DNA from 2 places in the Actinobacillus genomosp. 1 genome. Region 1 is predicted to be linked to the other one. Evidence: riboswitches for the same ligand, from Rfam matches in the RefSeq annotation. Region 1 holds a riboswitch; the other holds the start of a gene.

Region 1 (15,891 bases):
TTAAAAACTACCAGCGGCAATGCGCGTCGCGGTCGTTTGACTTTTTCTCGCCCGAAAGGCGAATATGTAGTGGAAACACCGGCATTTATGCCGGTTGGTACATACGGTACGGTAAAAGGAATGACACCGGAAGAAGTAGCGGCAACCGGCGCGCAAATTTTATTAGGTAATACTTTCCATCTGTGGTTACGTCCGGGGCAAGAAGTGATGAAATCACACGGTGATTTGCACGATTTCATGCAATGGCATGGTCCGATTTTAACCGACTCAGGTGGTTTCCAAGTATTTAGCTTAGGTAAATTACGTAAAATCAAAGAAGAAGGCGTAACGTTCCAAAACCCGATTAGCGGCGAGAAAATTTTCCTTTCACCGGAAAAATCAATGGAAATCCAATACGATCTCGGTTCGGATATCGTGATGATCTTTGATGAATGTACTCCGTATCCGGCTACTTTTGATTACGCAAAAAAATCAATGGAAATGTCGTTACGTTGGGCGAAACGTAGTCGTGATCGTTTTGACGAGTTACAAAATCCGCGTGCGTTATTCGGTATCGTACAGGGCGGAACTTATGAGGAATTGCGTAAGATTTCCGCAGAAGGCTTAGTCAATATCGGTTTTGACGGTTATGCGGTCGGCGGTTTAGCGGTAGGTGAGCCGAAAGAAGAAATGCACCGTATCCTTGAATTTACCACACCGTTATTACCACAAGATAAACCTCGTTATTTAATGGGCGTAGGTAAACCGGAAGACTTAGTGGAAGGTGTACGTCGCGGTATCGATATGTTCGACTGCGTAATGCCGACCCGTAATGCACGTAACGGGCATTTATTCGTGAGTAACGGTATCGTGAAAATTCGTAATGCGAAATATAAAACCGATACTACGCCGTTAGATCCGGAATGTGATTGCTACACCTGCAAAAACTATACGAAAGCCTATTTATATCATTTAGATAAATGCGGCGAGATTTTAGGTGCGCGTCTAAATACGATTCATAACTTGCGTTATTACCAACGCTTAATGGCGCAGATTCGCCAAGCGATTGAAGAAGATCGTTTTGATGATTTTGTGGTTGAGTTTTATGCCAAAATCGGCAAAGAAGTTCCGCCGTTACAATCAGAAGTGAATAAATAATTTAAATTTATCATGGCACAAGTTTAGGCTTGTGCCTTTTTATCAATAAATGATTACATATAGAGGTTATTATGCAACAACTTGAGCCACAACAATTCGCCAGTTGGGCGGAACCGATTGATATGTTGTATGCTTGCCATAGTAAAGTGAAGCGTTTTTGTAAACAGTTACGCATTTTGCCGGAGTATCTGGCGAAAAACGATATTAACCAAGCGGTTAAAAATGATGTACAACAGATTATCCATTATTTTAACCTTTCCGCACCGTTACACCATGATGATGAAGAATGTGATTTCTTTCCCGCATTAGTTCGAGTTCAACCGCAAGCGCAGGCTGATATTGACGAGTTGGAAAGCCAACACGAATTGTTACATCAAAATTGGGCGTTACTTTCCGCACAATTAGAAGCTTTGGTAGCGGGAGAGCGTAATGATGTGGATGCGGAGCTTATCGCTCGTTTTATTGCAGGGTATGATGTCCATATTGCAATTGAAGAACCGTTATTTGAACTAGGGCGGATTCATTTAGCTCAAACAGAATTAGAGCGTATGGGCAAAATTATGGCGGAACGTCGTAAGATTGCCTAGGCTTAGGATATTGATAATTTTAAGGCTAAAATGGCGAAGATTTACCAATTAGATTTGCGTCAATATCGTTGTCCGTTGCCATTATTAATGGCAAAAAAAGTTTTGAATCAATTATCGACGAATGAGCAACTTATTTTATCACTCAATTTAGCGAGTAGTGTGCAAGACTTCGAATTGTTATGTGAAGAATATGGCTATGAGATGGCAATAGATCCGTTAATTGACCAGTATCATTCGTTAGCAATTCGAAAAAAATAGACAAAAAATAAGCGGTTCTTTTTACAATGATTTTTGCAAAAAGAACCGCTTGATTTATATAAGAACTACGACCAACCGTTATGACGTTTACGACGCGGTAAAATGAACGGAATAATTAATCCGAGTAATAATCCCACCGCAAGTACCGAACCGCCATAGATAAACCACTGAATCACAATTTCTCGTTTAGCGGAATCCTGCATGGTTTCTAAATCACGATTCTTATTCTTTAGAATATCTAATTCACGTTTTAATTGAGCATTTTGATCAAGTAATTGGCTACTTTGCTGTTCGGCTTGTTGGCTACGGCGTTGCATTTCCATAGTACGTTGTTGCCAATCCGCATCAATTTTGCCCAATTTTGTGCTGAGATCCTGCACTTGCTGTTGCAATTGGGGAATTAAATCTTTTGGGCTTGCCGTTTGAGAAATCTCCGAAGCAAGTACCCAACCTTCCCGATTTCTGCCGTCACGAATTAAAACAAAGCGATCTTTCCGGTCTAATACCGTTACCTTTTCACCTGCTTGAATAGCACCTGAAATTTTATATTGATCGCCCGCACCTTTTCGCATATAAGTACTAAGATTCTCCGTAATATAATCCGCCGAGAATACCGGAGAAGATATGCCAAGTAGGGTATAAGCAATTAGGATTAACTTCCGTTTTAACATAATCGAGTCCTTTTAGATAAAAGGGAAAGCATACATCAAATATACTTTCCCTAGATGGTAAAGTTAATAAAAAATCATTAACAAGATTTCATAGATTACAATGGCAATGATTGCGCCTGCAGGTAATGTAACTACCCATGAAGCAACAATATTACGAATAATACCTAAATTTAATGCCGCAATACCGCGAGCAAAACCTACACCTAGGATTGCCCCTACAATAGTTTGCGTTGTAGAAATAGGTAAACCGGTACCTGAAGCGATTACTACGGTTGTCGCACAAGCAAATTCAGCAGAGAATCCGCGGCTTGGTGTTAAATCCGTGATACCCGTGCCCATAGTTCCCATTACTTTATAACCCATGATAAGCATACCCGCCGCAATACCTGCCGCACCTAACGGTAGAATCCATGACGCCAATGCTGCTTTCCCTTCCACTACACCACCGCTATGTACGATAGATACAACCGCTGATAAAGGGCCGACCGCATTTGCCACGTCGTTTGAGCCGTGTGCGAATGCCATTGAGCAAGCGGTTAAAAGCATTAAAATACTGAATACTTTTTCTACTCCGCCGAATGCCGCACCTTGAGCGCGTTTTGCAAACGATTCGCTACGAAAATAAAAATAACAGGTAATAACCGCAACCGCCGCAATAGCTGAAGAAATTAAGACGGTTTCTGTCGTTGTTAAATGTAAGCCGACATGTTTAAGACCTTTGGTCATTGTCACGATACTTAAGATGAAAGCGGTAAGAGCCATATAGAATGGACCGTATTTTTGCGCATTTTTCATCGGTTCATCAGTATCGAAGATCAATTTTTGCGTACTGATAAAAATCCAATAAGCGACAAAACCGGCAATCACCGGTGTAATAAACCAGCTACCTACGATTCCACCTAATTGTTTCCATTGTACGGCTTCACTACCTACGGTTAAACAGCCGAAACCGATAATTGCACCGATAATAGCGTGTGTTGTTGAAACCGGCCATCCCATTTTCGATGCGACTAATAACCAGAAACCGGCGGCAAATAGTGCCGACATCATACCTAAGACAAGAATATCCGGTTTATCTGCAAAAAGTGAAACGTCAATAATACCGCTTTTAATTGTTTCGGTTACTTCACCACCTGCAAGGTAAGCACCGGCAAATTCAAATACCATCGCGATAATAATTGCTTGGCGGGCCGTAACCGTACCTGAACCAACAGATGTACCCATTGCGTTAGATACATCGTTCGCTCCGATACCGAAAGCCATAAAAAAACCAAAAAGTGCAGTAATAATGACTAAAAGATTGCCATATTGCTGAATGAGTTCCATTCTAATCTCCTACGCTTTAGCTAACATGAGCTCAATCCGTGAACCGACACGTTGTGCTTGATCAGCTAAAATGCTCACTCGTTCAATACATTTATATAAAAACATTACATCAATCGGATTCAGATTTTTTTCTAAACCTAATAGAGTATGGCGTAAACTGACTTGAAGTTGATCCGTATCGTCTTCAATTTGGTCGAGTTCCAAAATCATATTATTTACAAAATGACGTTCGCGACCACGGAAACCGGTTTCAAGTAGTTCATCCATTTCATCTAAAACTTTACGAATTTGACGAGTAGAATCTAGACTACGGAAGAGAAATTGACGGAATGCGGGCTGCATAATTTCCGGTATAACTAATTGACGACCGATAATTCGTCCGGAAATATCCCTAGAATAATTAGCTAATTTATCCAGCTGAGTGACGATCTCTAATAGATCACCGCGTTCCACAGGCAAAAATAAACCGCGCGGAAGCTTTAAACGAATTTCTCGTTTTAAGGCGTCGGCTCGGCGTTCTAAATCAATAATTTGAGTTCTAATATCAGTTGCTTTATCCCAGTCATGGTCAAAAGTCGCCTCAAAAAAAGGCTCAAGTAATTCACTACATTCCGTTACTTTAAAAGCAAGTTTTTGTAGTGGAGTGAGTGGCGATTGTGCGAATAAACCAAAAATGTTATTCATTGCCATAAGGTATCTCCGTTGTGAATAAAATTTTACTTGATTCTGCCTTAGACAAAATCTTGTATATTTTACTTTATATGAAGTAAAAGATCACGAGGAGGAAGTAAAAAATATGAGAATAAGCGACCGGTTTTGTAAGTTTTTTTATACAATTGAGTCGCTTTATTCTTGCTTGTTTGGTTTTAAATTCAGATTATATATGGTGTACGACTAGTCTCTTACCGTGTAAGGTGACGACTTCCGCATCAAGGTTGAAGATATTTTTTAGATTCGCAGGAGTAATAATTTCATCCGGCGTGCCTACCATTGCGATCTGTCCGTCTTTCATTGCAACAATCGTATCGGCATAAGCCGCTGCCATATTAATATCATGCACAACCATTACGGTGGTTAGATTCAGCTCATCGGTTAATTCCCTTAATAACTTCATAAGTACTTTTGCATGAAACATATCGAGATTATTAAGCGGTTCATCAAGTAAAATATGTTGGGTTTTCTGACAAAACGTCATCGCAATTAATGCTCTTTGTCGCTGTCCGCCGGAAAGCTCGTTGAGAAATCGATCTTTTAATGCGAATAATTCGAAACGTTGTAACGCTTCTTCTACAATGTTTTCATCTTCCGGTCTAATTCGACCTTGGTGATGAGGATAGCGTCCGAACATCAGTAAATCTTTCACCGTGATACGGCTATGAATCACATTATCTTGTGTGAGAATGGCTAAGTTCTGCGCAATAATGCGAGAGTCGGTCGAACTGATATTGTAATTATCCAGAAAAATTTGACCGCTTTGAATAGACTGTAAGCGAGCAATAAGTGAAAGAAGGGTGGATTTCCCCGCACCATTGGCACCGACTAGTGCGGTAATGCCACCGTTAGGAATGTGTAAGTTAATGTCATCTAAAATAGTACTTTGGCCAATTTTATGTGTAATATTTTTAATTTCGATCATCTTATTTTTTCTGTTTTAAAATCAAATAAATGAAAACAATACCACCGGCAAATTCAATGACAACGCTTAATACGCCTTGCATTTTAAGCAACTGTTCAAAGACGGCTTGCCCGAGAACAAGTGTGATAGCGGCAATAATTACCGTCATCGGTATTCTGACACTGTGAGCAATCACCGGACTAATCGTATTTACGAGTGCACATACCAATAACCCAAGAAATAGGATTGGGCCGACTAAAGCGGTGGAAACGGCAACTAATAAAGCACAACAAATCAATAGCCGACGAGTAAATTGAGAATAATTTAATCCTAAGCCGATCGCTCGATCCTTACCGAGTAGTAAAACATCTAACTTATGATGATTCAACCAAATCCAGTAAGCACTTAATATTGTAATACCTACACTTATCCAAAGTAATGTAGGATTAACGGTATTGAAACTGGCAAATGAAGTACTTTGTGCAACAGCAAATTCTTCAGGATCAATCATTCGCTGCAGTAAATTATTTAAGCTACGAAATAATACTCCAAAGATAACACCGACCAAAATCATTCGAGCAAGATCGGCATTACTCTTATTAAGAGTACGAAATAATAAGAGCGAACCGAGTAACATAAGCGAAGTTTCAATTCCGAATTTACCGATAAGATCCAATTGAGTAAAGCCGACACCACCTAAAATAAATACTAAAGTAGTCTGTATTAACAAATATAAAGAGTCAAAACCTAAAATACTCGGCGTTAAAATCGGGTTATTAGTCAATGTTTGGAATAATAATGTCGAAACACCTATCGTATAAGCAATAGTGAGCAGTAAGACTAACTTTTTACCTCTGAAAGGCAATACAAAATCCCAATTACCATTAGCATTATAGGTGATGAAAAATAAGCAACTGGCGAGTAAGATACTTGTTAGTAATAGAAATATATTAGAGGTGCGCATTATTTTTTCCCTCTAAACAGCAAGTAGAGAAACACAATTGTTCCGCAAATACCGAAGATGGTTGAAATAGGCACTTCATAAGGCGCATTTACAACACGTCCGATAATGTCACAAAGTAGCACTAAATTTGCCCCGAGTAAGGCAACGGAAGGTAAATTCTGGCGTAAACGATCACCGGCTAAACGTGAAACAATATTCGGAACGACCAAACCTATAAATGGAATTTGTCCGACAGTAACGACTACTACGGCTGTGATCATTGCAACAACAATTAACGCAAACCACGTCATTTGGCGGTAATTGATTCCTAAACTGGTACTGATATTTTGCCCCAAGCCGGCAATACTTAATTGTTCCGCCATGATATAGACAAGAACGGCGAGTCCGGCAGTTAGCCATAATAATTCATAGCGACCGGCTAAAATCCCAGAAAAATCTCCGGAAAACCAAACAGATAATAGCTGTAAAGAATCTGTTTCATAGGCGACAAAAGTCGTGATGGCTTCAATGATATTGCCAAAGACGATCCCAATCAGCGGTACCATTAACTTTTGATGTGGAGGTAATTTGCGAAGCAAAAGCATAAAAATCCCCATACCGATTAACGCACTTAATGTCGCTAAAGACATTTTCATAATAAGCGGTGTGGCGGGGAAAATTAAACTGGCGATTAATATACCAATCGCCGCACTTTGACTTGCTCCAATCATACTTGGTTCAATAAAACGGTTTTTAAGTACGATTTGAAGCACCATCCCGGCAATACCTAGTGTTGCGCCGACAAGTACAACGGCAAGGGTTCTGGGCAATCGACTAATAAAGAGTAATTCAAGTTGCTCGGTATGGGTAAAAAGATTAGACCATTGGAAATCAGCCATCCCTACTGAAATGCTCAATAGAAAAAGTAAGACAAGAAACAAAAAATTTAAAGCGGTTAGTTTTTGCATTATTTTTGTAGGTATATTAATAATTAATGATGGCACATATGTTAATGATATGTGCCATTGTTGTAGCTAACTGTTAAAATTTTAAATTATTTTGCAAATGCTTTTTTGATATTCATCAGATCTTCACGCATTTGAGTTACACCGCCTGCCGCTAAGTAAGCAGAGCTGCTTAAATAGACCACTTGGTTATTTTTCCAAGCTTTGGTTTGGTGAACTAACGCATTATCTAGCACTTCACGAGCCGTTTTGCCTTCTTCACCGATTGCCGCCGTGCGATCTAAAACAAATAACCAATCAGGATTCACTTTTTGTAATAACTCAAAAGAAACCGGCTGACCATGATTTGAACCTTTTTGACCGACATCCGTAATTGCCATTGGGATCTCAAGTGCAGAGTGGATCCAACCTAAACGTCCTTTATTACCGAAAGCCGACATTTTTCCGCCGTTTACAATCACAATTAAACCGTTACCTTTACCTTTTACAGCCGTTTTAGTTTCTTGGATTAGACTTTCGATTTCGGTTTTTAATTTGGTCGCTTCCGATTCTTTATCAAATAATTTACCGAGATAATCAATTTCTCTTAATCCCGCTTGTAGCGTATTTAAGTCGCTCGGAATACTTAAATCAATAGCGTTTGCGATAGTTTTTACATCATCAAGTTTTGCTGCGGAACGTGTTGCAACAATAATAAGATCCGGTTTTAATGTATTCAATGCTTCTAAGTTAGGCTCAAAGAGTGTACCGATATTTGCCACTTTTTCAACGGCAGGTTTTAAATAAGGGAGTGTTTTAGCAACATCGGGACTACCGGCAATCGGTACGTTCAGATGAGATAAAATATCGATGGCAACAGCATCAAAAACAGCTAATTTCGTAGGTGTTTGTGTAAAAGTGACATCGCCACGAACAGTCGGAATGGTAACTTCCTTTGCTAATACGGATGTAGTGAGTGTAGCTGCAAGCGTTAAGCTAAATAATACCTTTTTCAACATAATGAGCATTCCTTTAGTGAGTGGATGTAATGAAAATGATTCCCAATAATTCTATTAGGATTTTTAATAATGTAAAGTAAAATTTAAGCGGTCGATTTTCACTTAACATTTGCAAATTTCAATTTACAGAAAATTCCGTTAAACTAATTACCGATATGATTAATAGAAAGAGTATGAATATGCCTGAGTACACGCCAATAAATAAAGAGAATTCAAGAGATAAGCAAGTGGAACAAATTGCGATTTCTCCACATTCTATTGAAGCGGAACAAGCCGTATTAGGCGGAATCATGCTGAATAACGAACATTGGGATAATGTATCTGAGCGCATTCAAGCCGGTGATTTTTATAATTATGCGCATCGCACCATTTTTGAGCAGATGGTGGAGTTAGTGCGCCACAACCAGCCTATAGATATTATTACGCTCGATCAGGCGTTAAAAGACAAAGGCGTATTGCAAGATGTAGGCGGTTTCGCTTATTTAGCCGAGCTCTCCAAAAATACACCGAGTGCTGCAAATATTCTTGCTTATGCGGATATTGTTCGCGATCGTTCGGATTTACGCGGTGTGATTTCGGCGGGTAATCAAATTGCGGAAATGGCATACCATACCAAGGGCAGAAGTTCTAAAGATGTTTTGGATGAAGCTGAACGTATCGTATTTGAAATTGCAGAAAAACGCCATGCAGCAAATGAAGGTCCTCAGAAGATTGATGATATTTTAATTAATACGCTTGCCCGTATCGAGATGCTTTCAAAAAATCGCCATAACGGTGGGGTAACGGGTGTTTCAACCGGTTTTCTTGACCTAAATAAGAAAACTGCCGGGCTACAGCCGTCAGATTTAATTATCGTCGCGGCACGTCCGTCAATGGGTAAAACCACTTTCGCAATGAATCTATGTGAAAATGCGTCATTACTGGATGTAGAAGATCCGAATGATTTGGATGAATACGGTAATCCGCGAAAAAAACCGGCAAAACCTGTCTTGATTTTCAGCCTTGAGATGCCGGCAGACCAAATTATGATGCGTATGTTGGCTTCGCTTTCTCGCGTGGATCAAACCAAGATCCGAACCGGACAGATTCATGATGATGAAGATTGGGCGAAAATATCCAGCACGATGGCAATTTTGCAAGAGCGTAAAAATATCTATATCGATGATAGTTCTGGCTTAACACCAACCGAATTGCGTTCGCGGGCAAGACGAGTTTATCGTGAGAACGGCGGTTTAAGTTTAATTATGGTGGATTATTTGCAATTAATGCGTGCGCCGGCGTTTTCCGATAACCGAACCCTCGAGATTGCTGAGATTTCTCGTTCTCTGAAAGCATTAGCGAAAGAATTGCAAGTGCCGGTTGTGGCGCTGTCGCAGTTAAACCGCAGCTTGGAACAACGTGCGGATAAACGTCCGGTAAACTCGGATTTACGTGAATCCGGCTCTATTGAGCAAGATGCGGACTTAATTATGTTTATTTATCGTGATGAAGTGTATAACGATAATTCGGATCTAAAAGGGATAGCGGAAATCATTATCGGTAAACAGCGTAACGGCCCAATTGGACGAGTCCGTTTAACTTTCCAAGGTCAATATTCAAGGTTTGATAATTATACAGGCGGAGCCTATGACGATGAGTACTAATCTTTGTGCGATTTACAGAAGTCCTAAAAAAGAGGGGATGTTCCTGTATGTAGCAAAGCGAGATCAATTTGATAGCGTACCGGAAGCATTACGCCAAATGTTTGGTAAACCGCAATTTGTGATGTTATTTAATTTAACCGGTGAAAAGCAGCTCAAGCGGTCAAAAAACGAAGAAGTTTTGCAAGCGATTCAAACGCAAGGCTTTTTCTTACAGATGCCGCCTCCACCGGAAAATTTGCTCAAAACATTCCTTGAACAGCATAAAGGGGGTAACTAATGCACTGCCCGTTTTGTGCCGCAGAAGAAACCAAAGTCGTCGATTCTCGTCTTGCTGCGGACGGTTATCAAATTCGTCGCCGTCGTGAATGTACCAGCTGTAAAGAACGTTTTACGACATTTGAGTCTGCGGAATTAGTCGTACCTTATATTGTAAAAAATAATGGTAACCGCGTTCCGTTTGATGCAAATAAATTACGAGTCAGCTTAAATCGTGCGTTGGAAAAACGCCCGGTTAGTGCGGATGATGTGGAAAAAGCTATCAGTAAAATTATTATTCAGCTTCAATCAACCGGTGAGAGAGAAGTACCGAGTAAATTAGTCGGTAGCCTTGCAATGGATGCTTTAAAACAATTGGATAAAGTCGCTTATATTCGTTTTGCTTCAGTGTATCTCAGTTTTGATGATATCGAAGAGTTTACGAAAGAAATTGAAAAATTAAGAGAATAGTCATACGTCGGTATGCGTATTTTGGAAATAGCTTAATACAATATAAGCGGTCGGTTTTTGCTAAAAATTTACAAAAGCCGACCGCTTGTTTTTGTCCTGAATCTTCTACTATTATTCGAATAAACCGGCGTGAAGCGCACGTACAACTTCATCCGCTTCAGCATTTTTAATTAACGTACAAACGTTATTAGTGCTTGCACCATAGCTAATTAAACGAATATTGAAATTTTCAATCGTATGGAATAGCTGTTTCGCTACACCGGCTTGAGTATGTAAATTATTACCGATAATCGCAACTAACGCTAAATCGTTTTCCACTTGTACGTGGCAATAAGCGTTTAATTCATCAAGTAACTCTTTGGATAACATATCTGCACCTGATGATGCGGAACCGGTTTTATCTAGAGTTAATGCAACGCTTACTTCGGACGTAGTAATCACATCGACTGAAATTTTATGTTTTGCAAGGATGGCGAACACGTTAGCCAAAAAGCCTTGAGCGTGAAGCATTGAAAGGCTGGAAAGCGTTAATAGTGTTTGGTTACGACGTAACGCAATTGCTCGGAAAGTCGGACGAGGTTGCGGGTCACGCGTTACCCAAGTACCGCCCTGTTCCGGTGCTTTACTTGAACCGACATATACCGGAATATTGCTACGTACGGCCGGTAGTAATGTGGCAGGGTGTAATACTTTGGCACCAAAAGTTGCCATTTCCGCCGCTTCGTTAAACGCCATGGTATCAATACGTTTTGCGTTCGGTACGACACGCGGATCGGTAGTGTAAATACCCGGTACGTCCGTCCAAATTAAAACGTCGTTTGCATTTAATACTTCCGCTAATAATGCCGCAGAGTAGTCTGAACCGCCGCGGCCTAATGTGGTTGTTTTACCTTCATCATCTCGACCGATAAAGCCTTGAGTAATCACTACGTTACCTGCGGCAATTAACGGTTTAATAATCGCATCGGATTGTTGTTGCGTTTTTTCATCATTAGGTGCCGCCTTACCGTAATTACTATTTGTCGCGACAATGTCACGCACATCTACCCAAACAGCCGGAAAATTACGTTCTTTTAATAATTGAGTGAAAATTTTGGTGGACATCATTTCACCGTGACAGATGAGTTCGTCGGTGAGCGCGTTAGATGTCGCAAGACTTGCGGATTCGGCTAATGCGCTGATATGCTGTAATAATTCGTCGATTTCGGCAGAAATCTCACTTTGATTTTGTAATTTCTCAATAATGTTATATTGAATAGTACGTACCGCATTTAAGATTTCTTCACGATGTTCTTTTTCACAACCGTTCGCTAATTCTACTAAATAATTGGTCACGCCTGCTGATGCAGAAAGTACCACGACACGAGTATTGGCATCCGCCGTTACGATATTTGCACAAGACGTCATTGCGTCGAAATTTGCTACACTGGTTCCACCGAATTTTGCAACCGAAAGATGAGACATAATAAGAATTTCCTATAATCAAAAAATAATAGATGATGTTGTGTAGTGGATATTCGAAAGGAAATTGAGTAGATTAGGCGGTTTGATTTAAGAACCAATTAATCAGAGCACTCCATTTAAACTTGTGTTAAATGACAGCTGATAGGATTCAACCTGACTCAGCCGATGTTCATTCCAGTCTAGTGAATTCACACCTCGGCAAGCACTCCCATCATTTAATCCTCAAACGGCCCTAGTTGCCTTAGATTAAACTGCCTGAGTGTTGCGCCTCTCCCGCAATGATAAAAATCATTACTTCTTTCCAATATAGTCCGGAAAGCGTGTATAGAAATACCTTTTTATGATAAAGGTGTCAAACGATATTTATTCGGAATGAAAAGAATGCTTAAGGAATGGGCTAATTTGAGGGAAATAAAGCGGTAAAATAAAAGAGGTCGGATGTTTAATTTATCTTTGCAAAAAATTAAACGATTCCGACCGCTATGAGAGAAATTAATTATTTCTCATTTTTTTCTGATGCAGCCGTTTTATGTGCCGCCATTTTTTGGCGGATTTCACGGCGTTGTTTTGACAGTTCCGCATTACGGATCATATAGTCGTCTACACGATTTTCGTAGTCGTCGCGCATATTGGCAATGATGGCGCGAATATCTTCTACACTCATCGAATCATCAATATATTGATTCAAATTATCTAAAAGCAATACACGTTTTTGGTTATCACGAATTTTGCGATCATTATCCGCTGTTTCACGATGGAGTTTATTTTTTAAACGGTAGAGATGAACATAATCCAACATATCTTGGAAAGATTGTTTTTTTACATCAGCCATTTGAGGATCCTCTTGGTTAGTGAATAATAAAACTGAATGAATCCTAGACCTTTTAACCTGATTCGTCAAAATGTTTTGTATCGCCTGATTTATTTGTGCAAATAAACAACGACATAGTCAAATTAATTAAGAAATTTTCTATCGATTCGTAGTAAAAATGATAGAATTCCAATATTTTATCTTCAATGTTCGCTTATAAGGATATTTTTCATGTCATCGTCTAAACAATTAACGCCGAGAGAGTTTGCTGCGATCGATTTAGGATCGAACAGCTTTCATATGATTGTCGCACGAATTGTGAATGGCTCGATTCAAGTGCTATCTCGTTTAAAGCGTAGAGTCCGTTTAGCGGACGGATTAGACGAACACCGTATTTTAGATCAAGCAGCCATTACCCGAGGCGTGGAATGTTTAGCCCTATTTGCAGATAGATTGCACGGTTTTTCCGCAGACAATGTGAAAGTTGTCGGAACCTATACCTTACGCCGCGCTATTAATAATGATGAGTTTTTAAAACAGGCGGCTGAAGTATTTCCGTATCCCATCCAAATTATTTCCGGGCAAGAAGAGGCTCGTCTGATTTATTCCGGGGTAAGCCATACGCAACCGGAACGCGGGCGAAAATTTGTGGTTGATATCGGCGGCGGCTCAACGGAAATGACTATCGGCGATAACTTTACGCCGTTACGTGCCGAAAGCCGTCATATGGGATGTGTGAGTTTTGCTAAGCGTTTTTTTGCAAAAGGTGAACTAAATATAGAACGTTTTGACAGTGCTTATCAACTTGCGATGGAAAAAATCGAAGATCTGGCTTGGGAATATCGTCAGCTCGGTTGGCAACACGTATTAGGCTCTTCCGGCACGATAAAAACGGTACAAAAAGTATTAATTGCAAACGGTTATCGCGACGGGTTAATTACGGAAGAACGTTTGCAGGCGTTAATAGACGACTGTTTACGTTTTAATTCTCTTAGTGCTATCCAAATGAAAGGATTAATAGAAGAACGCGCCGATGTTTTAGTGCCAGGATTAGCGATTTTACTCGCCCTTTTTCATACTTTCAGAATTGAATCTATGCGTTATTCCGATGGTGCGTTACGAGAAGGGGTAATGTACGGCTTGGAAAAAAGTTTCCAAGTGGGCGATATTAGGCAGCGTACGGCAGAGGCGTTAGCCGAGCAGTTTAATATCGATCAGCAACAAGCAAATCGAGTGGAGCATACGGCACTGGCATTATTTGAACAAGTTAAAAGTTGGAGAAACCGTCGTCAAACGGCGGAATTGTCCGGTATGTTAAAGTGGGCCAGTTTACTGCATGAAATCGGCATTGTGATCAATCATAACGGTGTCAATAGACATTCCGCTTACATTATTGCGAATCGAGATCTACCCGGTTTTGATTTTGAACAGCAGAATTTGTTGGCAACCTTAATGCGTTTTCATCTGAAAGGATTTAAGCGTAGCGATATTCGTAGTACCAATCGCTATCAGCATCGGGATATTTTAACGTTATTGAGATTATTTAGATTGGCGGTGTTGCTTAATCGTTCTCGTCAAGCAACGGTTACTCCTAAAAACTTATCGCTTGATATAAATAATAATGACTGGATTTTAACGTTCGATTCCGGTTTCCTTGCTAAAAATCCGTTGGTGTTAGCGGACTTGGAGGAAGAGAAAAAATATTTAGCTTTCCTCGGTTTAGTACTCAATGTGAGTTAGTCCTATACAAAGAGGCATCATCGTTTATGCCTCTTCCTTTATAAAATTTTGATCTAGTTCTCATTTTTTCCTTTTCTTCCTTGTTATTTCTACGATAAGTCTTTAACCTACAATTATTGGAGTATATCTTCATTTGTGGAGTATTTGCTGAATTGATACGGCAATCTATGTAATAGTTAATTAAGATAAGGACTTTATATGTTATTAGGTGATTTATCTCGTGCGGATTATGCAAAATCATTACCACCCGTTTTTGCTCGTTTATGCGGAAAACTTAAAAATTTAGATTTAGTTAATCTCCCTTTAGGGTGGCAAGATTTGGAAGAAGGGGTGCGAATGAACGTAATGGAGTTTGAAACCTCGCCGGCGGAAGATAAAAAAGCTGAAATGCACCGTAAATTTATTGATATTCAATTACTTATTTCCGGAGAGGAAATGATTGAGTATGGTCTTAGCGAACCTGATTTAACTTTATTTGACGAATATCGAGATGAAGACGATTACCAATTGACAGATGCGATTGAAGATAAAAATGAGTTGATATTACAACCGAATATGTTTGCGATTTTCCTTCCTTATGAGCCGCATAAACCGGGCAATACCGTTAGCGGACAAAATAAACTACTGAAAAAACTTGTAGTAAAAGTACCTGTTAGTTATCTATAGGAGGCGTATATGTCCGCTAGAGGTAAAATATTAGATACAATCGGGGCATTACAAACCAGTTTGACTAAAACGGAAAAGAAAATTGCAGCGGCGATCTTGGCTCAACCTGAAATTTTAAGCCAAAATTCACTATCTGAAGTGGCAAAGCAGTTGGATGTCGGCGAAGCAACTTTTATCCGATTTTGTCGTACGCTCGGTTTTAAAGGCTATACCGATTTTAAATTGGATTTGGCAATCGAATTGGCCACACAAGAAAAACGAAGTAATTCTATTTTTGATACGGATGTCTCCGAGAGTGATACGCCTAAAGAAATCGCAGTGAAGCTGCAAAGCAGTTTAAA
Region 2 (15,891 bases), 260 kb from region 1:
ACTTTCTAACGTTTTAACAAGATTCATATCATCAGCCATAACGGGAGATGCGAATAACCCCATTAAAGACACAGAGAATAATGCCGTTACCTTTTTTTTCATGATTAAATATCCTTCAGATTATAATTTCAATTTTGCTTCAACATATTTGGCACGCGTTAAGAATTTTTTACGTTCTTTATCCGCCATTCCCGAATTCGAACCCGGTAACTTAACCGTCATCGGATTAACCGGGCGTCCGTTAAGATGAAACTCATAATGTAAGTGCGGTCCGGTCGAAGCCCCCGTATTTCCGGATAAGGCAATACGCTCACCTTTTTTTACACTTTGTCCGACCCTTACCAAGGTTTTACTTAAATGCATATAAACCGTAGTAATATGACCGTGACGAATTTTAATATAACGCCCCGCACCTCTTGCCTGATAGGCGATATGTTCTACTACCCCGTCCGACGGTGCAATAATCGGTGTTCCCGTCGGTATGCCGAAATCCACTCCGTTATGCGGTCTTACTCTACGAGTGACCGGATGTAAACGTTTAGGGTTATAATGTGAAGACACTCTCGCATTAAATAATAACGGAATACGAGCAAATCCTCTGCTAAGCGTTTCACCGTGACTACTATAGTAACGGCCGTTATCCGCTTGAATCGCATAATAACGCTTCTTCCCGCTCACAATTAGAATGCCTTCTACATTCCCGACTTCCGTTACTGTCCCGTTAATATATTCACGTTTTACCAAAATTGCGAAACGATCGCCTTTTTTAAGTTTATTGGTTGCAATTTGTGACTGTAATCCGACCGCTAACTGATTTACTTGACGTTCCGAAAGCCCTACTTCTTTAAGACTCGAAGAGAAATTACCGCTAATCACACCACGTACGACATCTTGTCGCCATTCGCCTTTCTTCTCTATTTTTTGAAAGACCCACTTGCCGTTGTCTCTTCGCTCATAAATACGTTCTTCCTTTTCGGATACCAACCAGTTCATATATTCCAATTCACCATGGTTATCCAAAATCCAGTAAAACTGTTGTCCGCCGTCTAAATTCGCCAATTCCGGAAAACGTTTAATCATTGCTCGGGCATCAGAGGCACCTAGCCCCGACTGTTCCAAAACGTCTTTTAGCTTATCGCCCAAGCCGACGGTGTAACTAAATTGATCCTGAATGCGTAATGCCTCATCCGCAACATCTAAAATATCATTTAATACTTTTTCCGCTTCTTGAGGTAATTTTTCTTCATTTTCTTTGTTATCTAATTTGGCGACTTCACCCTCTTGTCCCTCAACTTCATCGTCTTCCGACAAGAGATCATCATAAGAAGTCGCCGAGCCGTCTTCCGCCGTTAATTCGCTATTTTCTTCGAAATTTTCATTATTACTTTCCGACTCGGCATTCACATTGACAGTCGTATCATTTTTCTCTGCCGTTTGAGTTTGTTGAGTTTGGTTTTCGGAAGCAGTCGATTGTGCGCCAATATCTTCCGGCTGTTCCGGGTCATCCTTTTGATCCGCTTGCTGCTCATCTAATACAACATATTGATCGTAATTTGTCGTTGTATTAATTGACGGTTGATTTTTTAACGCAAGTACAATACCAATCAAAATTGATAAGACCGCCATCAAAAAAACCAATCCCTTTAACCGAGATTTTTTTCGACGCCGATCTCTTGCTAATATAACGTGTTGCAAAATATGTCCTATCGTATCATTTATTTCTTACAGGAGAATCCGACAAAATTTCTTTCTTAAAATTCATTCTTGTCAGAATCTAAAAAATCCGCTAATTTGATCACTAATTTATTATACCCCTAAATTTTTTACATAATGCAAATTAAACAACTTACACAACTTACACCCGCCCCTACATTAAAAGCCAAAGGCGCGCCATTAGTTCAACTTCAACAAATAGAAGTTTCTTTTAATGGACAGAAGGTTTTACAAAATATCAACTTAGCGATTTATGCTAATTCCATTACCACGATTGTCGGCCCTAACGGCGGTGGTAAATCAACGTTACTCAAAGTACTGCTAAAATTACTTTCGCCAAATAGCGGCAAGGTTATTCACCAAAAAGGTTTAAAAGTCGGTTATGTGCCGCAAAAGTTACATCTTGATCATTCAATGCCGATTACCGTTCAGAAATTTTTGTCCTTAAAGCCCCATTGTACGGCACAAGCGATTCAAGAAGCACTTTCTCTATTTTCTATTACGCATTTAGCGCAAAACAGTATGCAGAAACTCTCGGGCGGAGAACTTCAACGCGTATTACTTGCTCGCGCAGTTCTAAACAAGCCGCATTTGCTGGTTCTGGACGAGCCGATGCAAGGTGTGGATATTACAGGGCAAACCGAACTCTATCAACTATTAAATAATACCCGTTCGTGGTTAAATTGTGCAATTTTGATGGTTTCACACGATTTAAATATTGTGATGGCAAATACTGATGAAGTTTTATGCGTAAATAAACATATCTGTTGTGCGGGAACCCCTGAAATGGTGACTAATGATCCGCATTTTATTCATTTCTTCGGCGACCAATTCGCCAAAAATGTCGCATTTTATTCGCACCACCATAATCACCATCATAATTTGCACGGTGACGTATGTAGCGGTCAATGTGAATGCCACCGAACAAGCGGTTAAATTTTTAAGCTTTTTTGTAAAAATATGCACAAACTCAACCGCTTTGTTACTAATTTGTTAAAAATAAGACTTTGCTCACATTCTTTTCAAATATTTTAAGGCATAATACGCATATCACTTTATAAATTGATTAATTACACGGAGTTTTAATCCAATTTATTCGTATTAGCGTATATAATGACGCCCATAACTCGTAAACACATCAATACAAGGTTAGGTCTATATGCAACATAAAAATTTTGAAGATTGGTTGGCTTCTTCTCCGTTTGGCGGTTCCAACCAGGCTTATGTTGAAGAAATCTACGAACAATATCTCGAAAATCCGGCAAATGTCGATGCTAGTTGGCGTGCCATTTTTGATACCCTTCCGAAAACGCAAGTCGTAGAACAGCCCCATTCTCAAGTACGTGATTATTTCCGTAAACTCGCCCGTGAAAACGTCCCCGAATCCGTTACCGTGATTGATCCGGAAGCCAGCGCAAAACAAGTTCGTCTATTACAATGGATTAACGCTCATCGTTTCCGCGGATATTTGGAAGCAAAACTCGACCCAATCAATTATTATCGTTGGAAAACATCCGTCGTACCCGAACTTGATTATCACCATCACGGCTTTACCGATGCGGATCTGAACGAAACCGTTACAATCGGTAAGTATGTCTATGGCAAAGAAACCATGAAATTCGGTGAGCTTGCCGCTGCATTAAAACAAACCTATTTAGGCACAATCGGTTTAGAGTTTATGCACGTGCAAGATATGGAACAACGCAACTGGTTACAAGCTAAAATTGAAAGTACCTTAAATAAACCGTTGTTTACTCACGCTGAAAAAGTCAATTTACTTACCGAATTAACCGCTGCCGACGGACTCGAACGTTACTTAGGTGCGAAATTCCCCGGTGCAAAACGTTTCTCACTCGAAGGTAGCGACGCATTCATTCCAATGATGAAAGAAATCATTCGCCATGCGGGTCGCCAAGGTATGAAAGACGTGGTAATGGGTATGGCGCACCGCGGACGTTTAAATATGTTAGTAAACGTACTCGGTAAAAGACCGGCGGAATTATTTGATGAATTTGCAGGTAAACACGCCGACGATAACCGTACCGGTGACGTAAAATATCATCAAGGCTTCTCGTCCGATTTCGATGTGGACGGCGAACGTGTACATTTAACCCTTGCCTTTAACCCGTCGCATTTAGAAATCGTCAGCCCGGTAGTTATCGGTTCGGTTCGTGCACGTCAAGAACGTATCCGCGATACCGAACATAATAAAGTATTGGCCGTTACCGTACACGGTGACTCTGCGGTTGCCGGTCAAGGTGTGGTGCAAGAAACCTTAAATATGTCGAATGCACGAGGTTATAAGGTAGGCGGTACTATTCGTATCGTGATCAACAACCAGATCGGTTTTACCACCTCTAACCCGAACGACACTCGTTCAACCGAATTTTGTACCGATATTGCCAAAATGATTCAAGCACCGATTATTCATGTGAACGGTGATGATCCGGAAGCGGTCGCATTCGCCGCTCGTATGGCGGTGGAATATCGTACCTTATTCAAACGAGATATTTTTATTGATCTTATTTCTTATCGACGTCACGGTCATAACGAAGCCGATGAGCCGTTAGCTACACAGCCGATGATGTATAGCATTATCAAAAAACATCCTACCCCTCGTAAAGTCTATGCGGATCGTTTGGTTGCCGAAGGCGTATTAAACCAAGATCAAGCTACCGAAATAATGAATAATTACCGTGATGCGCTGGATAACGGTGATCGTGTCGTGCCTGAATGGCGTGAAATGGATATGGCGGCAGTGGATTGGTTACAATACCTCAACTATGACTGGACCGCACCTTATGAGAGCAAATTCCCGTCAGATCGTTTCCATACCTTAGCCAAACGCGTATGCGAATACCCTGAAAGTTTACGTCCGCATTCTCGCGTCGAAAAAATCTATAGTGACCGTAAAGAGATGTATGAAGGTAAAAAACTGCTGGATTGGGGTATGGCGGAAACTATGGCATACGCAACCTTATTAGATGAAGGTACGCACGTGCGTCTATCAGGCGAAGATGCCGGTCGCGGTACGTTCTTCCACCGTCATGCGGTCGTACATAACCAAAATGATGGTACAGGCTACGTACCGCTTGCGCATTTACATGCTAATCAAGGACGTTTTGAAGTGTGGGATTCGGTACTTTCCGAAGAAGCGGTATTAGCCTTTGAATACGGTTATGCGACAACCGATCCGAAAACATTAACGATTTGGGAAGCGCAATTCGGTGACTTTGCCAACGGCGCACAAATTGTGATCGACCAATTTATCAGTTCCGGCGAACAAAAATGGGGCAGAATGTGCGGGCTAGTGATGTTACTTCCGCACGGTTACGAAGGTCAAGGTCCGGAACACTCTTCAGCAAGATTAGAACGTTACCTACAGCTTTGTGCGCAACAAAATATACAAGTCTGTGTACCGAGTACACCGGCGCAGGCTTACCATATGTTACGTCGTCAAGCGATTCGTAAAATGCGTCGTCCGCTAGTAGCGATTACACCGAAATCATTGTTACGCCATCCATTAGCGGTTTCTTCTCTCGAAGAACTGATTGAAGGCGAATTCCAGAATGTTATCGGCGAAACCGACAGTAATATTCATGCCCAAAAAGTAAAACGTGTAGTTATGTGTTCCGGTAAAGTTTATTACGATTTACTCGAACAACGCCGTCAAAACGAACAAACCGACGTAGCGATTATTCGTATCGAACAACTTTATCCGTTCCCGTACGAAGAGATGAAAAAAGTGCTTGAACCTTACGCTCACGTAAAAGATTTTGTTTGGTGCCAAGAAGAACCGCAAAACCAAGGTGCATGGTATTGCAGCAAACATAATTTTGAAGCTTCAATTCCTGAAAAAGCCAAATTAACTTATGCAGGTCGCCCTGCTTCGGCTTCTCCGGCGGTAGGTTATACCTCTTTACATACTCAGCAACAGAAACAACTTGTCGATGATGCTTTAACGATTTAACTAAACAACGTAGGTAACTTACCTGCAAGCTTTAAAACAAGCGGTTCGTTTTTAATATATTTTTACAAAGAATCTTCTAAAAATGACCGCTTACTCAATTATCGGTGCAAGTAAAAACTTATACCGGCGAATTAAGAAAGGAACTAAACCATGACTATTGAAATTTTAACTCCCGTGCTACCCGAATCCGTTGCGGATGCGACCGTTGCAACTTGGCATAAACAAGTCGGCGATACGGTTAAACGTGACGAAGTACTTGTTGAAATTGAAACGGATAAAGTCGTCTTAGAAGTACCGGCACCTAATGACGGTGTACTATCGGAAATCAGTCAGGCGCAAGGCGCAACCGTTACCTCTACACAATTACTTGGAAAAATCTCAACCGTTCAAGCGGGTGATTTTACTCAAGAAACCATCAAACCGGCTAATGAGGCGACTCCGGCTGATCGTAAATCCGCGGCAATCGAATATGATCATTCCGATGCGGACTCTCAAGGCCCTGCTATTCGTCGCTTATTGGCGGAACATAATATTGAAGCGCATTTAGTAAAAGGTACCGGTGTAGGCGGTCGAATCACTCGTGAAGATATCGAACACTACCTAGCACAACGCAAGTCTCAAGAAAACAAACAAGCGATGGTAAGTGAACACAGTACGGTAAGTACCGTAGCTTATTCGGCACGTAGCGAAAAACGTGTTCCGATGACACGTTTACGTAAACGTATCGCTGAACGTTTGTTAGAAGCAAAAAATACCACCGCAATGCTAACCACATTCAATGAAGTGGATATGCAGCCGATTATGACATTGCGTAAAACTTACGGTGAGAAATTTGAAAAACAACACGGCGTGCGTTTAGGCTTTATGTCATTCTATATTAAAGCGGTTGTGGAAGCGTTAAAACGTTATCCGGAAATCAATGCTTCGATTGACGGTGACGATGTGGTATATCACAACTACTTTGACATTAGCATTGCGGTTTCAACCCCTCGCGGCTTAGTCACTCCGGTTATTCGTAACTGTGATAAATTATCGATGGCGGATATTGAAAAAACCATTAAAGCACTTGCTGAAAAAGGTCGTGACGGTAAATTAACCGTAGAAGATTTAACCGGCGGTAACTTCACGATTACCAACGGTGGTGTATTCGGTTCGTTGATGTCCACTCCGATTATCAACCCGCCGCAAAGTGCGATTTTAGGTATGCATGCGATTAAAGATCGTCCCGTTGCGGTAAATGGACAAGTGGTGATTCGCCCGATGATGTATCTTGCGCTCTCTTATGATCACCGTTTGATTGACGGTCGTGAATCGGTAGGTTTCCTCGTGGCGGTAAGAGATTTATTAGAAGATCCGACTCGCTTATTACTTGAAATCTAGTTGCAAATTTTAGACTTTTTCTAACCGCTTGTTATTTTCCGCAAGCGGTTATTTTTTTGAAGGATACTTATCCAAAATCAACTTTGTAAGCTATGTAAATTTATGTTATGATAACGATATTAAATATACGTACTGAAATCAAAGTTTATGGCTTACTGTTATCCGACTCCCAATGTCATTTATCCCGATCAACCCCATAAGTCTTATCGACTAAAACGTTTTCGTTTTTGGTTACGTTCCGTCTTACATAGCGTTCAAGTTAAAAAATTTAGTCGGTTTGTAAATCAACACCCTGAATTTTCCGAGTTACTTCGAGCTTATCCGAATTATAGTTATCCGGTAATTCATCGTTTCTTGGATAAACGATTTAATGCGGAAAAACGCTTAGAAATTGTATGTGACAATCTTACCTTTTTGCCACAAAAATTAGCGCAATATCATCTTCCGCCGCTTTGGGTAAAACCTATTAACTTTGGTGAAGTTATTCCTGATTTTGAAATACGCTTAAATATCAATGAATATCAAGCGATGGAAGGCTTTTGGGCGTTAGAGTTACGCCAAAAAAGCAGCCGACAAGTCGTTTATTTGCTGACATTCGGTAAAATAGCGCAATCATTGCTTATCGGTGTCATTCAAGGAGCTAATACGGAAAATGCTAAAGACTTGGTTAAATATTTAACAAAGCAATGCCACGGTTTACGTCCGGCGTATTTATTAATTGAAGTGATGAAGTTGTTGGCTGATACGCTTGGTTATTCTCTATTAGGGATTCCGCATAAATATCAAAATAAGTCACGTTTTATTCAAAGTAAACGTTATACCGTCAATTATGATACCTTGTTTAAGGAATCGGGCGGATTACGCCAAGAATACTGGCAATTACCGCTGACTTTAGATAAAGATTTAACGGATGTACCGAGCAACAAACGTTCTATGTATCGTAAACGTTTTGAGATGTTAGAAAAATTGGCGGATGTGATTCATCAAATATTTAACTTACCGACCTCTTCATAATCTCTCGCAAAAGAATAGCTTTGCAAGCGGTCTTCTTTTTGTGATTTTTTGCTTATAAATCCGTATTTTACCGTTTGCTTTTTTATAGTAGATGAATTAAATTCTTGGATACAATCCTAATAATTATCCTATACAGGAAATTTTATGAATCTACACGAATATCAAGCAAAACAAATTTTTTCACAATATCAACTTCCCGTTAATAAAGGTATCGTTTGCCATTCTATTGATGAGGCGGTTTCGGCTATTCACTCCTTAGCCGGAGAAATATGGGCGGCAAAATGCCAAGTTCATGCCGGCGGCAGAGGCAAAGCCGGCGGGGTAAAATTAGTGCATAATGAAACGGAAGTCCGTGAATTTTGTAATAAATGGCTCGGTCAGCGGCTAGTGACTTTTCAAACCGATGCTAACGGACAGCCTGTTAATTCGATTTATCTCGAAGAAACTTGTCAAATTGAACGTGAATTATACTTGGGTGCAGCGGTTGATCGTTCCTCTCAAAAAATAGTTTTTATGGCATCGAGTGCCGGTGGTATGAATATTGAAGACGTTGCCCATCACACACCTGAACTTATCCACAAAGCGACTATTGATCCGACTACCGGAGCACAGCCCTTTCAAAGTCGAGAATTAGCTTTCCAACTCGGACTCGCCGGCGATCAAATCAAACAGTTCTCACATATTTTTGTGCAACTCGCTAAATTATTTATTGAAAAAGATCTCTCTTTATTAGAAGTTAATCCATTGGTAGTGACTAAACAAGGTCAATTACTCTGTTTAGATGCCAAAATGGTAGTCGATAGTAATGCGCTCTACCGCCAGCCCGAACTTAAAGCTCTCCAAGACCCAAGCCAAGAAGACGTACGAGAAGCCGATGCGGCGAAATGGGATCTCAACTATGTCGCTTTAGACGGAAATATCGGCTGTATGGTCAATGGTGCGGGCTTAGCCATGGGTACGATGGATATTATTAAATTACACGGCGGTCGTCCGGCTAACTTTTTAGATGTCGGTGGCGGTGCCACTAAAGAGCGTGTAACGGAAGCCTTTAAACTGATTCTTTCCGATCACAATGTTAAAGCCGTATTAGTGAATATCTTCGGCGGTATCGTAAGATGTGATCTCATTGCTGAAGGTATTATTGCGGCGGTTAATGAAGTCGGTGTCAATATTCCGGTTATAGTTCGTTTAGAAGGTACTAATGCGGAATTAGGTCGTGAAATTTTAGCAAACAGTAACTTAAGCCTAATTGCGGCAACAACATTAACACAAGCGGCACAACTTGCGGTCACCGCAGCGGAAGGAAAATAATATGGCGATTTTAATTGATAAGAATACAAAAGTTATCTGTCAAGGTTTTACCGGTGGGCAAGGCACCTTTCATAGTGAACAAGCGTTAGCATACGGTACCAAATTGGTCGGCGGTGTTTCGCCGAATAAAGGCGGTACAACCCATTTGGGACTACCGGTCTTTAATACCGTACGTGAGGCGGTGCAAAAAACAGGGGCGACTGCAAGTGTAATTTATGTACCGGCTCCCGGTTGTAAAGATGCGATTTTAGAAGCGATTGATGCGGGCATTGAACTAATCGTTTGTATTACCGAAGGGATTCCTACGCTGGATATGGTTTGTATAAAACAGAAATTAAAAGAAACTGGCGTACGTATGATCGGTCCGAACTGTCCGGGTATTATCACACCTGAAGAATGTAAAATCGGTATCATGCCGGCACATATTCATAAAAAAGGTAAAATCGGTATTGTTTCTCGTTCCGGAACACTAACCTATGAAGCGGTAAAACAAACAACGGATGAAGGATTCGGGCAATCAACTTGTGTCGGTATCGGCGGTGATCCGATTCCCGGTTCAAGTTTTATTGATATTTTAAAACTATTCCAAGCGGATCCTGAAACTGAAGCGATAGTAATGATTGGTGAAATCGGCGGTAGTGCCGAAGAAGAAGCCGCCGAGTTTATTAAAATGCACGTAACAAAACCTGTAGTAAGTTATATCGCCGGCGTGACGGCTCCTAAGGGAAAACGCATGGGTCATGCCGGGGCTATCATTAGCGGAGGTAAAGGCACGGCAGACGAGAAATTTAAGGCATTAGCGGAAGCAGGGGTTAAAACCGTTAGAAGCCTTGCTGAAATAGGTAGTGCATTAAAGGAAGTACTATATAAATAAATTCCTCCAACTAATTAGCTATTTTTTATAGTTAAAAGAAAAGGACTGAATTCAACAACACATTAGTTCAGTCCTTAAATGTTTTTTAGGTTAAATTAGAAATCACTGATATTGCCTCTATCAATCGACATTGCCGGAATCCGCAATACTCTATTATCAAGTTTCCATTGACTGTTTTCCGGCACTTCGCCTTTTACAAGTAAACGAGAAAAATCAATAATCGCTCGACTTTGAGAACGCCAATCGTTTGTCACCGTACCGGCTAATTTTCCTTTTCTAATTAAATCTAGTGCTTCCGGTAATGCATCAACACCATAAATAGGCAATGTTTTATTTTTTTCACTTGCAACCTCTAATGCACCTATCGCCATACTATCATTATTAGAAATAATCACCTCAATATTATTTTGCGGTGTCGATAACCAAGCATTTACTTTATTTTTTGCAATTTCTTTATTCCAAACGGCGGATTCCAATGCTAATTGCTCCGTCTTAATGCCTTGCACACTTAACTCTTCAATCACTGCTTTGGTACGTATTTCCGCATCCGGATGCCCTAATTCCCCTTTTAAGAGCGCATATTGCATTTTTCCGTCGTGATTTAAATCCAATGCCTTACTATTTTTCCAATGACTCGCAATCATCTTAGCTTGTGCTTTACCAGCTTCTTCAGGATTCGAACCGACATAATAAGCCTTTTTGTAGCTACTGATTGCCTTCACACCCGGATCTTTGTTAAACAAAATAATCGGCAAATTAGCCTCTTTAGCTTTACCGATAACCGTGACCCACGCGCTAGGATCAACTAAATTGACCGCAAGCACCTTCACTTTATGATTAACTAATGTTTGTACCTGTTTATTTTGTACGAATTGAGAATTTTGCGCATCGTTCATCAATAAAGAAAGAGATGGATTTTCTGAGGAATATTCAATTAATTTATCATGCATTAATCGGATAAAATTATCATCATACTGATATAAACTCACACCCAATGTATCTTGAGCCATAACAGAAGAAGACAAACCAATCCCAACCGCTAATGCACATATTGCTAGATTTTTCATACTATTCCTCCTCAAGATCATTAATACTACTTTTTATATCAAATTTACTATATCAAGGATAGTACACAATTAAATATGGAAAAAATGTGAGGTAATTCACACATTTAACAAATTCATTGAGATAAATAATCATAAAAAAACAAGCGGTAAAATTTGCAAAAATTCTTACAAATTTCACCGCTTGTCAAAAACTTAGAGCATATTCTAAGCTGTAGCTTGTTTAGATTTAAATATAAAAATCAATGCAATCATAACAATCGCCGTAGTGATAAATCCGAATACGGCTGATCCGCTAAAGCCAAGTACTAAATACCCGAAGATAGAAGCCACTGCCACAAGTAACGCATACGGTAACTGAGAAGTCACATGATCCATATGATTACATTGTGCGCCGGTTGAAGACAGAATCGTCGTATCTGAAATCGGTGAGCAATGATCGCCACATACCGCCCCCGCCATCACTGCAGACATACATGGAATTAATAAGCTCGCATCCACATTAATCGCCATTGCCGCGGCAATCGGTAACATAATCCCGAATGTTCCCCAACTTGTACCTGTTGCAAACGCCATAACAGTGGCAAGCACAAATAAAATAGCAGGTAAAAAAGCAGGATTGATATTGCCGGCTACTAATGTCGATAAATAATCACCGGTATGCATATCTTTCACGACACTGCTAATTAACCAAGCAAGCGTTAAGATTAAAATCGCACCGAACATTGATTTACAGCCGAGCCAAATTGCTTTCGGATAATCCGCCGCTTTAATTAAACCGAGGGTACAGATCACTACCGCTAATACGCCTGCCGACCCACCGATAACTAAAGAAAGGTTTACATTGGTATTTTCAAACGCTCCCAATAAGCTAAAGGTATCCAGTGCTTGAGCTCCGGTATAAATCATTGAAGTAACGGTTGTAAAAATCAAGACTAAAATCGGCACGATCAAAGCATAAACACGGCCTTGAGATTCAACATCCGAATCTTCGTTACTATGTGCTTCGGAAGCTAACGCCTTTCTTTCAAAGCGACTCATAGAACCGATATCAAATGAGAAATATGCCACGATAAACACCATCACTAACGCAAATAACGCATAGTAGTTCATCAGACTCATTGAAGCAAAAGCACTAATCGCCGTATATTCGGTAATATTATAAGTCGCTAAAAGACCACCAATCGTTGCGATAATTGAAGCTCCCCAACTGGAAACCGGCATAAGTACGCACATAGGTGCGGCGGTTGAGTCAAGAATATAGGCTAATTTTGCACGAGAAACTTTAAATTTATCCGTAACCGGACGAGCAATCGCACCGACAGCCAAACTGTGGAAATAGTCATCGATAAAAGTCACAAACACTAAACAAGCGGTTAATAATTTCGCACCTCTGCGACCTTTAATATGTTTTTTCGCCCAATTAGCAAAAGCCTGATTACTACCCGAATATGTCAATAAAGAGGTAAATACCCCTAATAAAAGTAAGAAAATTAAGATCTGTACTTTTCCAAATGAATATTCACCGTCAGAATAAACCAAACCGACAACAATATTTTTTAAATAAACAAAACCGTCTGCGAACGTTGCAGAAAGCATAAAAGCACCGACTAATATACCGATCCCTAAAGATAGCAGCACTCTACGGGTCAGAATAGCTAAAAGTAGTGCCAATGATGCAGGTATCACCGACAGCAACGAACTTGAATAATCAATTAAATTCATAAAACCTCTAAAAAATAACTTTGTAATGAAATACTAGCCAAACAAAGAAGAGGATCTACTGAGAAAATTTATGCAATGCATAAGATGAGGTAGGCAATCTGAAATAATAAGAATAGAACCGACCCTAGCAGTAGCACTCCGTAATACAAGGATTACGACAGTGTCGTCCCTTTCGGCAACGACCCCAACCAATTAAGATGACGCTTAACTGATTTCGGCAAATACGCCTTTCTTTTTTCCTCATCGTTCTCCACTCAGAAAAAGTACTTATCGGATTTGCACCTCTACAATTTGTAGGACGACATAAGATTACCCGAATCTTATCCGCTTGCCAAGAGATAAACAGCATATTTTTACTAACATTATTCTCATAACTAATATAGATAATAAATTTATTCCATATAATCATAAAATTTAAAAATAATGAATCTACTCGCTTTACCTCAAAAAAGTATTCCGTTAATATATAAATATATTTTCGGGATAAATATTATTCTGGAATTTTACAATAATTATACTATTTTTATTATTTTATATGGTCTTTATTTGGAGATAAAAAATGTCAGACATTTTAAAAACATTATCGAATATCCGTAACTTGCGAAGCATTGCGAAAGATTCAACGCTAGAACAAATGGAATCTTTACTTGAAAAAGTATCTAGTGTGGTTGAAGAAAAGCGTGAAGCTGTAAAAGCGCAAGAACTCGAACAGAACAAACTTATGGAAGGACTCAAAAAATATAAGGAATTATTAGCACAAGACGGAATCTCTGCCGAAGAACTTGTTGTATTATTAAATAATACGACGGAACATAAAAAACGAGAGCCTCGCGCCCCTCGTCCGGCAAAATATAAATTCATTGACGAAAACGGCAATGAAAAAACATGGACCGGTCAGGGTCGAACACCTCGTCCGATTCAAAAAGCATTAGATGAAGGTAAAAGTTTAGAATCTTTCGCAATTTAATTTTTCATTTAAAAAAACAGGATTAATATAATATTAATCCTGTTTTTTTATTAATTTTAATCTTATGCGACATAATTCTATTCACATTTAAAATAATTATTTTCCTATAAAATCAACGATTAAAACTTAGAACTCATCTTATTTATAACGCTACATTTTTAAATAAAAATACCGTATTTATATATCTCATATTACATAATTAGGTCTTCAATTTTATTCCTTACCAATTTCTTTTTTACTTCTATATTCTTTCTCTTTTCTTTACCTCCTTAGAGGTAATTTAAAATAATTGTTAAATTTTTGCTTATTTTGGTGGTTGTTTTTTAATCAATCATTTCTAAAAAGTGTGATCTTCATCATAAATTTACACATACCCTCTATTTTTTTGAAAAATCTTACATACAATGCAGTTACCTATTTAACATTATTTTAACCATTCATTATTAAATTGCATTACGAGGCTTTTTATGGCGTTATTCCTTAGTATTTTCCCAATCGTTTTACTCATTTACTTAATGGTAAAACGTAACGCATTACCATCCTATGTTGCATTACCATGGGTTGCGGTAGTAGTACTCATTATCCACCTTCTCTTCTTTGCAACCGATATTACGATTATCAGTGCAAATATCTCATCGGCTATTATGTCGGTATTTACCCCGATTACCGTTATCTTCGGTGCAATTTTATTCAACCGTTTTTCCGAAGCGTCCGGTGTCACTAATACGCTACGCAAATGGTTAGGTACAATTAACCCTAATCCGGTAGCACAGCTTATGATTATCGGTTGGGCATTCGCATTTATGATTGAAGGTGCAAGCGGTTTCGGTACACCGGCGGCAATCGCTGCTCCGATTCTTGTCGGTTTAGGTTTTAATCCGATTAAAGTGGCGATTCTTGCATTAGTAATGAACTCGGTACCGGTATCGTTCGGTGCGGTAGGTACTCCGACTTGGTTCGGTTTCGGCTCATTAAACTTGGCGGAAACGCAAATTCTTGAAATCGGCTCAATGACTGCGTTAATCCACTCATTTGCTGCATTAATCATTCCGGTCATTGCATTAAGCTTTATCGTAAGCTGGAAAGAAATTCGTCAAAATATCGTATTCATTTACTTAAGCGTATTTGCTTGCGTTATTCCTTATTTCTTCCTTGCGCAAGTAAACTACGAATTCCCTTCATTAGTGGGCGGTGCAATCGGTATGTTTATTTCGATTTTCCTTGCCAATAAAGGTGTAGGCTTAGCGAAAGTAGAAAACACTTTAGACACCTCTGACGTTACGACTAAAGAAGTGGCAAAAGCATTACTTCCTACCGGTTTATTAATCGGCTTCTTAATCGTAACGCGTATCCAGCAGTTACCGTTTAAAGCCATGATGAATAATGCAACGACTTGGATCAGCACTCAATTAGGTTCATTAGGTCAATTTGAAATCAGTGAAGGTTTAATCTTTAGCTTAAAAAATATCTTTGGTACGACCGTAAGTGCAAACTATAAATTACTTTATGTACCTGCATTAATTCCGTTCGTCATTACCGTATTAATTTGTATTCCGTTATTTGCTTTAAGCGGTGCTAAAGTGAAAGAAGTATTTTCAGGTAGCTTCAAACAAACGAAAAACCCGTTTATCGCATTAGTCGGTGCGTTAATCATGGTGAACTTAATGTTAGTCGGTAACGACGGCTCAATGGTAAAAATCATCGGTAAGAACTTTGCTGCGGCAACCGGTGAATATTGGACAATCTTCGCTTCATACTTAGGTGCGGTAGGTGCGTTCTTCTCCGGTTCTAACACGGTTTCTAACTTAACCTTCGGTAGCGTACAGTTATCAACCGCAGAAATTACCGGTTTATCCACTTCATTAGTACTTGC

What was found. Region 1 has a riboswitch for lysine ahead of lysC (lysine-sensitive aspartokinase 3). Riboswitches for the same ligand answer to the same signal wherever they lie in the genome.
Region 2: linked by a shared signal. The riboswitch ahead of NYR63_RS02500 (Na+/H+ antiporter NhaC family protein) and the one ahead of lysC (lysine-sensitive aspartokinase 3) in region 1 are both predicted to bind lysine.

What each region holds. Positions count from the first base shown of each region.
Region 1 is NZ_CP103834.1:791,788-807,678, reverse strand. It holds gene tgt (tRNA guanosine(34) transglycosylase Tgt) at 1-1,137, shown strand, start outside; gene NYR63_RS03695 (hemerythrin domain-containing protein) at 1,209-1,724, shown strand; gene NYR63_RS03690 (sulfurtransferase TusA family protein) at 1,755-1,982, shown strand; gene NYR63_RS03685 (TIGR04211 family SH3 domain-containing protein) at 2,048-2,653, opposite strand; gene NYR63_RS03680 (inorganic phosphate transporter) at 2,717-3,979, opposite strand; gene NYR63_RS03675 (TIGR00153 family protein) at 3,989-4,669, opposite strand; gene NYR63_RS03670 (iron ABC transporter ATP-binding protein) at 4,857-5,615, opposite strand; gene NYR63_RS03665 (iron chelate uptake ABC transporter family permease subunit) at 5,617-6,558, opposite strand; gene NYR63_RS03660 (ABC transporter permease) at 6,558-7,505, opposite strand; gene NYR63_RS03655 (siderophore ABC transporter substrate-binding protein) at 7,592-8,500, opposite strand; gene NYR63_RS03650 (replicative DNA helicase) at 8,674-10,143, shown strand; gene NYR63_RS03645 (YcgL domain-containing protein) at 10,133-10,420, shown strand; gene nrdR (transcriptional regulator NrdR) at 10,420-10,869, shown strand; gene lysC (lysine-sensitive aspartokinase 3) at 10,981-12,333, opposite strand; lysine riboswitch at 12,431-12,614, opposite strand; gene NYR63_RS03630 (DUF496 family protein) at 12,830-13,165, opposite strand; gene ppx (exopolyphosphatase) at 13,376-14,884, shown strand; gene nanQ (N-acetylneuraminate anomerase) at 15,083-15,550, shown strand; gene NYR63_RS03615 (MurR/RpiR family transcriptional regulator) at 15,560-15,891, shown strand, end outside.
Region 2 is NZ_CP103834.1:533,757-549,647, reverse strand. It holds gene dsbC (bifunctional protein-disulfide isomerase/oxidoreductase DsbC) at 1-102, opposite strand, end outside; gene mepM (murein DD-endopeptidase MepM) at 121-1,626, opposite strand; gene znuC (zinc ABC transporter ATP-binding protein ZnuC) at 1,831-2,649, shown strand; gene sucA (2-oxoglutarate dehydrogenase E1 component) at 2,873-5,683, shown strand; gene odhB (2-oxoglutarate dehydrogenase complex dihydrolipoyllysine-residue succinyltransferase) at 5,834-7,063, shown strand; gene NYR63_RS02520 (VirK/YbjX family protein) at 7,211-8,077, shown strand; gene sucC (ADP-forming succinate--CoA ligase subunit beta) at 8,222-9,388, shown strand; gene sucD (succinate--CoA ligase subunit alpha) at 9,390-10,262, shown strand; gene NYR63_RS02505 (substrate-binding domain-containing protein) at 10,358-11,329, opposite strand; gene NYR63_RS02500 (Na+/H+ antiporter NhaC family protein) at 11,534-13,051, opposite strand; lysine riboswitch at 13,175-13,346, opposite strand; gene NYR63_RS02495 (H-NS family nucleoid-associated regulatory protein) at 13,611-14,018, shown strand; gene NYR63_RS02490 (L-lactate permease) at 14,486-15,891, shown strand, end outside.